Regions from separate parts of the Alkalihalobacterium alkalinitrilicum genome, predicted to be linked through region 1. Evidence: riboswitches for the same ligand, from Rfam matches in the RefSeq annotation. Region 1 holds a riboswitch; each other region holds the start of a gene.
The links. A riboswitch is a leader RNA that binds a small molecule or an ion and turns the genes downstream of it on or off. The one in region 1 is predicted to bind S-adenosylmethionine.
Positions count from the first base shown of each region.

Region 1 (3,138 bases):
CGGTAAAATATAATCCGTGAATGTTCTAATTTCAAGATCGATCCCTTTTTCCGCTAAAAGTGGAGCAGCAAATTCCAATACTTCTGTATGCGGAACAGCTGATGCTCCTACGACTAGCTTTACATGTTCTTCTTGTGCTGCTTCTTCTTCACCTGGTGTTTCTTCTGTTTGCGGCTCTTCTTCAGCGCCACCGCCACAAGCGACTAATGATAAAGAAATCGCTGCAGCTCCAATTAAACTTAAGAACTTTTTCATCTCTTTTTTTCCCCCTTGATTAACGTTTATCTGTTTTATTTGTGAAATAATCTCCAATCCATTGAATAACGAAAACAACTAATAGGATTGCGATTGTTGCCACCATAGTAATGGTTGTATTATTCCTCTGGAACCCTTCTAAGTATGCAAAGTGGCCCAGTCCTCCAGCCCCGATCACCCCTGCCATTGCTGTATAACTTACGAGAGCAATCGCTGTAACGGTAATTCCTGAGATTAACGCTGGTAGTGACTCTGGAATTAATACTTTATAAATGATTTGCCAATTCGTTGCACCCATCGACTGCGAGGCTTCAATCACACCTTTATCGATTTCTCTTAAGGCGATTTCTACCATACGAGCATAGAAAGGAGCCGCGCCAATAATTAAAGCGGGTAGCGCCGCATTCGCCCCTAGCATTGTACCCATTAACGCTCTTGTAAACGGGATGAGTAATACAATTAGGATAATAAACGGAATAGACCTAAATACATTGACAATCAAACTTACAATTAGATTAGCGGGACGGTTTTCCCATAAGTTTCCCTTACTTGTTAAATATAAAATAAGTCCTAAAACAATCCCAATGACGAACGTTGCGGCAACCGAGATTGACGTCATATAAATGGTTTCAACCGTTGCTTCCCATAATTTATCCCATTTCATTTTGCTAAGCCATTCATTAAACATGATCGATCACCTCCACTTGAACTCCTTGCTCTCGAATAAAGGCAATCACATTTTCGATCTCATTTTCTGCTCCCTTAATCTGTATAAAAAGCGTTCCATACGCTCCTTCTTGCGTTTGCGAGATCTTTCCTTGTAAAATGTTAACTTCTATATCAAAATTCCGTATAATTCTAGTGATTAACGGTTTTTCCGTTTCTTCGCCAACAAAGCTTAATTGAATGACTTTTCCCGTTTCTTCTTCAATAATGTGGGAAATCGTTTCTTTCGTCTCTTCAGGATCTGTAACTTGTTTTACGAACTGTTTCGTAATACCAGCAGTTGGATGTTTAAAGACCTCAAGAACAGGACCTTCTTCGACGACCTTCCCTGCTTCCATCACGGCTACACGATGGCAGATCTTCCGAATGACGTGCATTTCATGCGTAATTAGGACAATCGTTAAGCCAAGCTTTTTATTAATATCAACGAGTAATTCTAAAATCGAGTCTGTCGTTTTTGGATCGAGCGCAGATGTTGCTTCATCACAAAGGAGTACTTTCGGGTTATTCGCAAGCGCTCTTGCAATTCCGACTCTTTGCTTTTGACCCCCACTCAGCTGGGAAGGATACGATCCGCCTCTACCCTCTAATCCAACGAGCTTTATCAACTCGTCCACTCGCTGTTTACGTTCTTCTTTAGGCACACCAGCAATTTCCAACGGGAACACAATATTTTCACTGACTGTTCTTGACCATAATAAGTTAAAGTGCTGGAAGATCATACTAATTTCTTGTCGCGCTTTCCGTAATGATTTTCCTTTTAATGACGAAAGCTCTTTTCCTGCAACAGTAACCGTTCCTTCTGTCGGCCGTTCTAGACTATTTAGCATACGAATGAGTGTACTTTTTCCTGCACCACTGTAACCAATAATTCCGTAAATTTCACCATCATTTATATTTAAATCAACATGATCTACTGCTGTTACAATTCCGTCTTTTGTTTTAAACAGTTTTCGAATGCCGCTTAAATTTATCATCGTGATCCTCCTTTTTTATTATTTTTCTCCCATCTCTCTATTTTTTCTATCTATACTTTTCCTATATGTTTACTTGTAATAAAGGCGATACTACCTTCTATTAAAAGTTTACTTTTGAATAAAAAAACCTTTCCGTCAACAGATGAACAGAAAGGTTTAATCGCAATGTTAGTCCTTTCTCTCATCTTTCAAGGGATTTCACCTTGCAGGATTTAGCACCTTTCTTAACACTTTTTCGTGTTTTCAAAGGTTGCCGGGTTTCTTCGGGCCAGTCCCTCCACCACTCTAGATAAGAGCTAATAGCTATTAAATTATGAATTTATTAAAGCAATGAGAGAATGATAACATGTGTCGAAATTTGTTGTCAACCACTTTTAATTAAACGTTTATTTAACCTTTCGAAATACGAGATAAAAATAAATAGAGCCAATTAAATACAGTCCACCAGTGATTGAAAAGACGATCGCATATCCATAATATGCACCATATAACATGACAAACGTCATCGAAACAGGCCCCATCACCGCCCAACCTAATTGGAACACCATTTGTCCGACTGAGTTCGCTAACCCTTTTATAGAGTCATCCACGCTCCTCATCATTAATGACATTTGAATCGGATTTCCTGCATTCATTAAAGCCTGACGGAATAAAAATCCAATCACAGCGAACCAAAGATTTTCAGTGTAAGCAGTTAATAACAGAAATGGTAATGAAGATAGTTGTAAAATGACAACGGCTCGAACTTCACCAAATCGTTTCACGACTGCTGGGCCAATCATTAATGCGATTGCAGTGCTCGCTTGACCAAGGGCTAAAATAATACCAACAAGTGATTTGTTAATCTCAAATCGATCGGTAAAATATAAATTTAAGTACGGTATTACAAGTCCTGAACCAAAACCTATAATTAACTGAGCAATGGCAAAAAGCGCAATCATTTTCAAGCCTGATTTCTGTGTTTTGAAAATACTTGTAAATGAACTTGCAGCTGTTTTTTCAGTTTTAAGCTTCTTTTTCTCATTGATTTTTAATACAGGAATGATCGAAGCAAAGAAGAATGCTGCTCCAACGAGTAACGTAATTCGAACACTCCATAAGGGACTTAAAGATAAAAAGGCTTGCAGCGCATCACTTAACGTTCCTCCAACTACATTACCGACAACATTAGCGACCATTA
Region 1 is NZ_KV917368.1:4,319,717-4,322,854, reverse strand. It holds gene BK574_RS20920 (MetQ/NlpA family ABC transporter substrate-binding protein) at 1-255, opposite strand, end outside; gene BK574_RS20915 (methionine ABC transporter permease) at 275-943, opposite strand; gene BK574_RS20910 (methionine ABC transporter ATP-binding protein) at 936-1,958, opposite strand; SAM riboswitch class I at 2,137-2,254, opposite strand; gene BK574_RS20905 (MFS transporter) at 2,345-3,138, opposite strand, start outside.

Region 2 (3,138 bases), 3.4 Mb from region 1:
AAGTTCTACTATACACTAATTCTACCTTTTCACTTCAACACAACGATGCTAGTGTAAATAAACTTTAACGCAAACTGAGGTAAACAGTTTGCAGTGTTTCAAATTGGTTTTATTTTCGATATATATTTTTAATATTGAATAGTGTCTATATATATCCATTTTACATATAATGTCATATGTAATAATTAAAAGAATTTTTGCAAATATGAGGAAGGTAATGTTGCACCTCTAGACCAATAGTACCGATTTATAGGAGAAGGTTGTACTATGAGAAAGAAACGCACTTATCATTCTGATCTTCGTGAAAAAAGAAAACAATCCACCATTGAAAGCATTATTGAAGCTACTTACACGATGCACTCAGAAGGGGTCACCGATATAAAAATAATCGCAGAACATTCTGGAGTTTCGATACCCACAATTCGTAAATATTTTCCGACGAATGAAGATTTATTTCGGGGATGCGCGAATCACTTTCTGAAGATCAATAAGTTACCTCAAATTCATACGTATTTACACTTACACGAACTTGATGAAAAAGTCACACTGATCGTAACTGACTTTTATTCCTTCCATGAAAATACGATGGAACTCGTTTGGCTCTCGTTTCGCCTATCAGAACAATCTAAAGTTATGAGGAATTCGGCCTTACAAAATGAGGCTCTAATTAAAGCCGCTGTACAGGTCTTACTCCAGGACACGGCTATTCCAAACGATCGAAAAGAACAAATCGGAGGCTTCATCCGCAGCTTGTTACACCCCCTCTTTTACCGAACGTTAAGAAAATTAAGTGGCTTGGACAAAGGTATATGTATTGAACAAACAACAAGAGCTATTTTGCTAAAACTAAAGGAGGAAACCCTTTGAAAACTGTAAATATTAACAAGTTACCTCTATTGGATTTGTGGTACGACAGTGACAAAAAGAAAAAGTGGAAAGCCAATTTACCATTCACCCCACAGTTTCCGCTCTGGTCTGGCATTAACAGTACTCAGACGACGGTTGTCTATTTTGAGGTAGAAGCAGGAAACGAGCTTGGAGAACATTCTGAAAGCAGTGAGGAAATTTTATTTGTTTTAAGCGGAAATGCAGAAGTAATGATTGGAAACGACCGTTGCACCATAACCGTTGGCGATCTCGTCGTTATTCCACCTTCTGTTCCACACTATATAATAAATAAAGGCGATGAAACTGCAAAATTTTTAGCTTTTTTTGCTAGCAAGGATTCCCATTCTACCTTTTCAGAAGAGGTATCTCCAGTTGGAATGAAGGTCCTTTAAATTTTATACTACCACAGAAAAAATGAACCCAAACAGCTATTCATTAGCTGTTTGGGTAATTATATATTCAACAGGTCATTGCTACTACATTGAAACATCATCTCGTAATAAATTCGAGAATTTTTTTACATTTAGTTCTGCAAGACTAGCTGTTTTATTTTTTAATTTAAATTCCACAAGCAACGGATCCATTTTTCTGAAAGTACTTTTGATGATACTCTTCTGCTTGATAAAACGTTTTGGCTGGCGAAATTTCAGTGACAATTTTTTTAGCGCTCGCTTGGCTAAGATCCGCTTTTATTTTACTTGCGACTTCTAATTGTTGAAAATTTTGAAAGAAAATAACCGAACGATATTGAGTTCCTACATCAATTCCCTGGCGATTTAATGTTGTTGGGTCATGACATTCAAAAAATTTAGTCACGAGTTCTGCATAAGAAATTTTCCAAGGATTATACCAAATTTCAATCACCTCAGCATGACCAGTCTTTCCCGTTTTCACTACTTCATAGGAAGGACTCTCAACATGACCACCTGTATACCCTACTCTTGTCTCTTCAACTCCACGAATACTTTCAAAAAACGCTTCCACTCCCCAAAAACAACCTGCACCAAATACTGCTTTTTCCATTTTAATTCGCTCCTCATTTGAGCGATAAATCTTCTTCCCATAAGAAAAACCTCTCTAAAATATAGAGAGGTTATCGTATTTATATACGATCCTCTCATCTCCCAAGGTATACACCTTGCAGGAATTGGCACCGTTTAAATCAAATATGATTTAATGGTTGCCGGGTTTCAAAGGGCCTGTCCCTCCACCACTCTGGATAAGAAGTCTATCGCTATTAAATTTATTGTTATTTGAATAGTATTATAGATGATAATTAATTATTTTGCAAGGGGATTTATTTAAAGTTAACTTTTATTGATTGAACCATCTCTATGATTTTTTTCAAGGCTTTAGAGAGCCACCCTAAAATAATATACTGAAATATCAATAAAAATATTTTACTTCGATTGCCGAAATGTTAAGATAGACTTATAGATTGTAAATTATGGAGGAATTTAAAATGATGAAACGTCCTATTACAACAGAAGACTTAACTAAATTTAAGTTTGTCGGTGATCCTCAGGTTTACCCTAACAGCGACAAAGTGGCCTATGTCTTAACTCATGTAGATCAAGAAAAAGATGGTTACTATTCTTATATCTATGTAACTAATTTAAAAGGTGAAGGCAGACAATTTACCTCTCATTATTCAAACGAGACATTAGTTAAGGATACGACTCCACTGTGGTCACCAGATGGAAGCACGATTGCTTTCCGTTCAAACCGTACAGGAAAAAATCAAATATGGCTTTTACATACAGATGGTGGTGAAGCTATACAATTAACAGACGTCAAGCAAGGAATCGGTGATTTTGTTTGGTCGCCAGACGGCAGCCAGCTCGCTCTTACGATTAAAGGTGAATTAAAGGTGACCTCTGATGAGGATGAAGAAAAAAGTGATGTGAAGGTGATTACAAGACTTCGTTATAAAGGTGACGGAGTTGGTATTTATAACGACGACCGTAAGCATGTTTATTTATTTGATATAGAGACAAAAGCTTATACAAAGGTTACCGAAGGCGACCATGATTTTGGTCAACCTGGTTTCTCACCAGACGGAAAAAGCTTATTCTTTGTTGGAACGAAGGCAGATGATCAAGAGTGGGGCTACCTCCCTGCTATTTGGAAATATGATATTGCTTCAAAGGAAGAGACGTTGTTCTATCAAGGAATTGGAAATATTATGGCACCTTCTCTTTCACCAGACGGTAAATGGCTAGCAGTGGCAGGGCATACACGTGGTGAGAG
Region 2 is NZ_KV917368.1:949,584-952,721, reverse strand. It holds gene BK574_RS04520 (TetR/AcrR family transcriptional regulator) at 268-867, shown strand; gene BK574_RS04515 (cupin domain-containing protein) at 864-1,280, shown strand; gene msrA (peptide-methionine (S)-S-oxide reductase MsrA) at 1,447-1,911, opposite strand; SAM riboswitch class I at 2,003-2,114, opposite strand; gene BK574_RS04505 (S9 family peptidase) at 2,351-3,138, shown strand, end outside.
Region 2: it holds a riboswitch for S-adenosylmethionine, as region 1 does, so the genes downstream of both, msrA (peptide-methionine (S)-S-oxide reductase MsrA) here and BK574_RS20910 (methionine ABC transporter ATP-binding protein) in region 1, are expected to answer to the same signal.

Region 3 (3,138 bases), 2.1 Mb from region 1:
ACCAGACGATATCGGAACCGATGTGTATTCGAACTTACGAAATTCTATTTATGTCGCTGTTAATGAAAGTTTGGATAATGTTGGTACAGTGGTTGTATTTAATGACCGGATATGGTCTGCTAAATATGTTAAAAAAGTACATGCATCAAATATGCAAGGTTTTGAATCATTTGGTTATGGTTATTTAGGTATTATCGATAATGATGTGGTAAGTGTGTATCAAAAACCATTGCATAGAGATTGTTATCAAATTGATTCCTTCCTACCACAAGTTGAAATTATTAAATGTTATGCAGGAGCAGATGGAAAGTTTATTCGGTGTGCGGTGAGAGAAGGAACAAAAGGTATTGTCTTAGAAGGGGTAGGAAGAGGACAAGTATCACCTCATATGGTAGATGATATAACGAATGCAATAAAAGCTGGCGTCAAAGTCGTAGTAACGACAAGTTCTGAGGAAGGACAGGTACACACTTCGTATGATTATCGTGGAAGTGCTTATGATTTAAAATTAAGAGGCGCGAGTTTAGGTAAGGATTATGACTCGAAAAAGGCAAGAATAAAGCTTGCAGTTTTAATGTCAGCTGGTGGGGACATAGAAGAAGGTTTTAAAATATAGAGACTAAATCGTAGTTAAAGAGAGGATTGGAAAAACGTTGTTTTCGCTTATAACCGCAACTACTGGTCCTGCTATGGCTTTATTTTGCTATTTTTATTTAAAAAATGATGTAAGTTCTCAAGCGTTACTCATGATTATTAAAACATTTATCATTGGTGCGCTGTTGGTTTTTCCAGTCATGGTCATCCAATATGCGTTTGAAGTTGAAGGTGTGTTTACGACTCATTTTATGGTAGCTTTCTTTGAATATGCTTTTACAGAAGAGTTTTTCAAGTGGTTTTTGCTTTTTTTCTTTGCGTATAAGCATGCGACCTTTAACAAAACATATGATGGTATTATTTATGGGGTTTCTCTATCTTTAGGGTTTGCATCTGTTGAGAATTTTTTTTATTTACTAGCGAACGGGTTGCAAACGGCGTGGTTGAGAGCGTTATTTCCAGTAAGTAGCCATGCTTTGTTCGGGGTAATTATGGGGTATTATTTAGGAAAAGCAAAGTTTTCAAAACAACACCAGACTTGGTTTATTATACTTTCTTTATTCTTACCAATTTTACTTCATGGGAGCTATGATTTAATATTACTAACAATGGATAAATATATTCATATAATGATGCTTCTTTTTATGATTGGGCTTTGGACATTCAGTATACACAAAGTGAAAATGGCAAATTAGAAAAAGGGTTAGGAGTGGTATGCATGACTGAAAGCGTAAGGTATCGAATCGTAATTCGTTGTCCAAAATGTGGTGAAAAGTTTATTCTACGGGGTAGACAAGGAAAAGACGGCAACTATGAGACGGGCTTTATTCGTTGTGTTTGTGGGAATGAGGACGACTTACAAATAGATGCTACTCCAGAATAACGCCTATAGATTTTTAAGAATTGTTGATGCTTTAAAGGATTAAAATAAGTAAATCTAATAAAATCTATTGCTTTTTTCGTGCAATTCATGTAATTTAGAATCAAGCGAAAATTGAAAAATTAAATAATTTTCTTATCAAGAGAGATGGAGGGAATGGCCCTATGAAGTCTCAGCAACCAGCTGAATTTATTTTCGGTCAGGTGCTAATTCCAGCAAGCAATTATGGCTTGAAAGATAAGAAGGAGCGTAGTTCATTGAAAATGATTTCTTAGCCTTCTTCTTATTTATAAGAGGAAGGCTTTTTGCACTTTTAGAAGGGTAAACTTCTCTAAAGAATAAAGTTTAAGAAAAAACAGCGATAAGAGTGGAGGAGAAGCATAATGAATAAAGAGCAACTAGAAACGAAACTAGTACAAATTGGAAACCGTTTAGACGAACATACAGGAACGATTAATACCCCTGTTTATTTTTCCACCGCGTATCGCCATTCAGGGATCGGTGAATCTACTGGTTTTGATTATTCAAGAACGGGAAACCCAACTAGGTTAGTTTTAGAAAATGCGATTGCTGAATTAGAAGCAGGTGATCGAGGCTTTGCCTGTAGTTCAGGAATGTCTGCTATTCAAACTTTATTTTCCTTATTTAAGCAAGGCGATGAGATATTAGCATCGAGTGACTTATATGGTGGTACTTATCGACTATTTGAAAATGGATGGAAAAACTGGGGATTATCATTTTCATACGGGGATCCAAGAGATATAGAAACATTTGAACAACAAATAAATGAAAATACGAAAGCGTTGTTTATAGAAAGCCCGACCAATCCACTAATGCAAGAAGCCGATTTAAAGCAGTTAGGTCATTTAGCAAGAAAGCATAATTTACTGTTCATTGTTGATAACACTTTCTATACGCCTTTAATACAACAACCACTCAAAGAAGGAGCAGATATCGTTATACACAGTGCTTCAAAATACTTAGGAGGGCACAACGATGTCATTGCAGGTTTAATTGTTGGAAAAGGTGAAGAACTTTGCGAGCGAATTGGGTATTTCCACAATGGTATGGGAGGAATATTAAGTCCGTTTGATTCGTGGTTACTTATAAGAGGTATGAAGACGTTAACACTACGGATGGAACAACATCAAAAGAACGCAAGAGAAGTGGCGGCCTATCTTAAAGAACACCCTTCAGTGACAGATGTTCTCTATCCTGGACGTGGCGGGATGCTTTCTTTCCGCATTAAGGAAGCTAACTGGGTAAATCCATTTTTACAGCAGTTAAAATTAATTTCATTTGCAGAAAGTTTAGGTGGCGTTGAAAGCTTAATGACATATCCAACAACGCAAACCCACGCGGATATGCCAGAAGAGGTGCGTTTCGCAAATGGTGTATGTGACCGCTTATTACGTTTTTCAGTAGGTATCGAAAATAGTCAGGATCTGATTGCGGATTTAGATCAAGCATTTAATCATGTAAGTCTATAGGAGGATATATAAAAATGAGTGAACAATTTTCTTTGCAAACGCGCTTACTTCATAATAATCAAAAAGTAGATAAAGAAACGGGAGCGGTAAGTGTTCCAATCCAACATGCTTCAACCTTTCATCAATTTGACTTTGATCAGTTCGGAACCTTTGATTATGGACGTTCAGGAAATC
Region 3 is NZ_KV917368.1:2,169,752-2,172,889, reverse strand. It holds gene BK574_RS10085 (asparaginase) at 1-616, shown strand, start outside; gene prsW (glutamic-type intramembrane protease PrsW) at 654-1,289, shown strand; gene BK574_RS27860 (hypothetical protein) at 1,313-1,477, shown strand; SAM riboswitch class I at 1,607-1,718, shown strand; gene BK574_RS10075 (methionine biosynthesis PLP-dependent protein) at 1,858-2,964, shown strand; gene metC (cystathionine beta-lyase) at 2,979-3,138, shown strand, end outside.
Region 3: it holds a riboswitch for S-adenosylmethionine, as region 1 does, so the genes downstream of both, BK574_RS10075 (methionine biosynthesis PLP-dependent protein) here and BK574_RS20910 (methionine ABC transporter ATP-binding protein) in region 1, are expected to answer to the same signal.

Region 4 (3,138 bases), 3.5 Mb from region 1:
TCAAACCATAGCCCTTCCCCTCTGCCTCGATAATCATAATCTACTGTTTCAAGCCATTGATCTTCTGAAATGATGGAACTTAAAATCGTGAGTACTCCTTTATTAAAATGATAACGAATGTTGGCCTTATCAAGACTTTGAAATAGAAATTGAAGATTGACCTCTGTTTCATTTTTACACGCAAACACATCTTTTTCCTTTTCAACCAGTACCCATCCACATCGTACGAATAATTGATTCCATGTTTTCATGTTATCATCTCCCTTTCGTTGATAGCTTTATTATCTCAGGAAGGTAATGACAGACCTGTCATTGATCTAAAACAAAGGTTTCATCACTACGATGCATGATCAAAAACGGGAAGAAGTGATTGTAAAAATAAGCCGTTTCATTGACGCCTGCTTTGTTTTCAATGACTGGAAAATCGATGTTTGCTTGTGTTAACTTCGCTCTTAACCGAATGACATTTTGCGTAAAAGTATTCGTAGGAATTTCCCCGTTATCATCCGATCTTGAAAACAAATCATACACATGATGCTTCGTGACAGGCTGCTCGTTACTACTGTTTATGAGAAAATAGCGAAGCAACTCGGCTTGATTTTTCGTTAAACGGCACTCTCTTTCATTAAAAATAAGCAAATGCTCACGACCAATAAAATCGAGAATGATCGTGTTTCTCGAAGCAAGCTTACTCTCGCATTGCTCCTTGCTGGCAAATTGACGTCCACTACTTGTGACCATTTGAAAGGCATGGCGCTCTAGATACTCGTCATTCCCCTTGATAAAATCAAAGAAAGGCGATAGCTCATAATTCGGTACTTCTACCATGTTCATATTGAGCTCTAGTGTATTTAAATCTTCCTGGGCCTTTGTTGCAATAAAAAGCCCACAGTTTGCCAAATACAAATGACAATTATAAAGCTGCTGATCCGTCATCTCGTACTTTGAGTTTTCTTTCTGTTGTTGATATTCAATAGCCGCTTGAAAATGCCGAAGCGCTGAAGCATAGCGTTTCATTTTATAATCAAGAAACCCTAATCGATAATAGACAATGGGCAGATTCCGTTCATATCGAACCGCTTTTTTCAAACAACTTTCAGCAGCTCTATCATCCTTCTGATAGACTGTCTTTAAATACGTTCCATATTTTACCAAGTGCGAAATCAGTCGCTTTTTAATCCCCTCTAAACTATAGGAATATTCACTTTTTCGATCGTCCGATATTTTTCTATACAAAGCCTCGTAAACTGAGATGAGCTTAGAAAACGTTCCATCCTGTTCCTCTGATTCCTTAGCCAATAAAAGCGCCTCTTCTAAATCGAGTAGCTCTTCAATCGAATGATTTCTTAATAACAACGTCTGACCCCTCCATCAATAAAAACCCCTTAGAGCACGGATGCCAAAAGGGGTTTAAATTCCGTTTTATCATCCAAAGCAATAGGCTTTGCTGGTAGTAGCACCTTGCTTCATACATTGGCAGGTTGCTGTGGTGTCTGTGAGCCAGTTCTCTCGACCACTCTTGATAACTATTCAATTAATACCATTATAATCCAATGTGCGGGTTGATACAATGCGGTATCTAGTTTTTTTAAGAGTCAACCTAGAAACCTTCTGCTAGCGAACTTTGCTTATCTATTTGTTGAAATTTTACTGTCTTCCATTAAGTATTTAAAAATTTTACACATACTGGATATGGGACAGCTATATCCGATTGTATTCGTGCTAAGGTTCCTGTAGTTGTGTTCCTTGCAAATAAAGTAAGATTGCAGGACTCTTGGTTTGAAACGACTAGGAATTTTTCGGTTGGATCTAATACAAAATCTCTTGGCCATGCACCTTCTGTTGGAGTAAAGTCAATTAATGTTAAGTGACCAGATTCATCAACGCTAAAGGAAGCGATACTATTATGTCCTCTATTACTGACATAAACAAATTTCCCATCAGATGAGACATGAATGGCACTCCCCTGGTTGTTTTCAGTAAAGTTTTCTGGAATAGTTAAGGTGTGTTGTACTTCTGTAAAACTTCCATTCTCCCTATCGTAGGCTAAAGTAATGACTTGTGAGCTTAACTCAGTCATAAGGTAAGCAAATTGACCATTGGGATGAAACTCCAGATGTCTAGGTCCACTTCCAGGCTGAAGCGATAGACTATTTACTTCATTTAACTTTTCATCATTCACTTCGTACGTGATAAGTTTATCAATACCTAGATCGATTACGACAATAAACTTTTCGTCAGGTGTAAATCCTGAGTAATGAACATGAGGTTTTTCTTGTCTATCTTTATTTGGCCCAGATCCTTCGTGTTTAACGGTGGATAGAGTAGATAAAATCTTCTCATTATTATTGTTGAATCCCATTAACTGTACAGTACCCTTATGGTAATTAGCATTGACCACATAATTATTTTGACTATCAACACTAACATGACATGGGTTAGGGCCTTCTTCGAGTTGACTGTCAAGAAGTTGAAGGTCACCAGATATATCGTCTATTGTATAAACAGCAATACCACCTGTCTCACCTTTCTTCGCAACGGAATAGAGATATTTATTCGTACGATCGATTGTTAAATACGTTGGATTTTCAATATAGGCAGCAACCTTTACATCTTGGATTTGCGGTACTTGCAAATCTAGAGTGAAGCTATAAATTCCTTTGCTATCTCCTTTTGTGTAAGTTCCTATATAACCTTTTATTTTTTCCATTCTAATACCTCCATGATCAAGCAGGTTTCCAATTCATTCTTCAAGAAGTACCTAGATGATTCTAAACGCTCTATTTCTTCATTCTCTACCTTCTAAATACATTATTAAATTCCTCTAAGTCCTCTACTTCTGAATTCTTTACTTTTAAAATTCACTGCTTCTGAATCCACTTCTAAATCCTCTACTTCTGAATGCTCAAATAACTTTTAGGTTTTTTTATTATAGACGATTATGAAGTCTTTCTTCTATAGCAAAGGCTACGCCATGATCGATGTTTGATTTCGTCGTCACGTCAGCTAATGCTTTAATTTCTTCAGATGCATTTCCCATTGCAACACCAAGGCCTGCCATTTTTAACATCGTCTCATCATTAAAATTATCACCTATTGCCATGACATCACGCATGTCAATTCCTAAATGTTGTGCAA
Region 4 is NZ_KV917368.1:862,321-865,458, reverse strand. It holds gene BK574_RS04185 (M20/M25/M40 family metallo-hydrolase) at 1-251, opposite strand, end outside; gene BK574_RS04180 (hypothetical protein) at 310-1,356, opposite strand; SAM riboswitch class I at 1,420-1,529, opposite strand; gene BK574_RS04175 (lactonase family protein) at 1,661-2,710, opposite strand; gene BK574_RS04170 (Cof-type HAD-IIB family hydrolase) at 2,930-3,138, opposite strand, start outside.
Region 4: it holds a riboswitch for S-adenosylmethionine, as region 1 does, so the genes downstream of both, BK574_RS04180 (hypothetical protein) here and BK574_RS20910 (methionine ABC transporter ATP-binding protein) in region 1, are expected to answer to the same signal.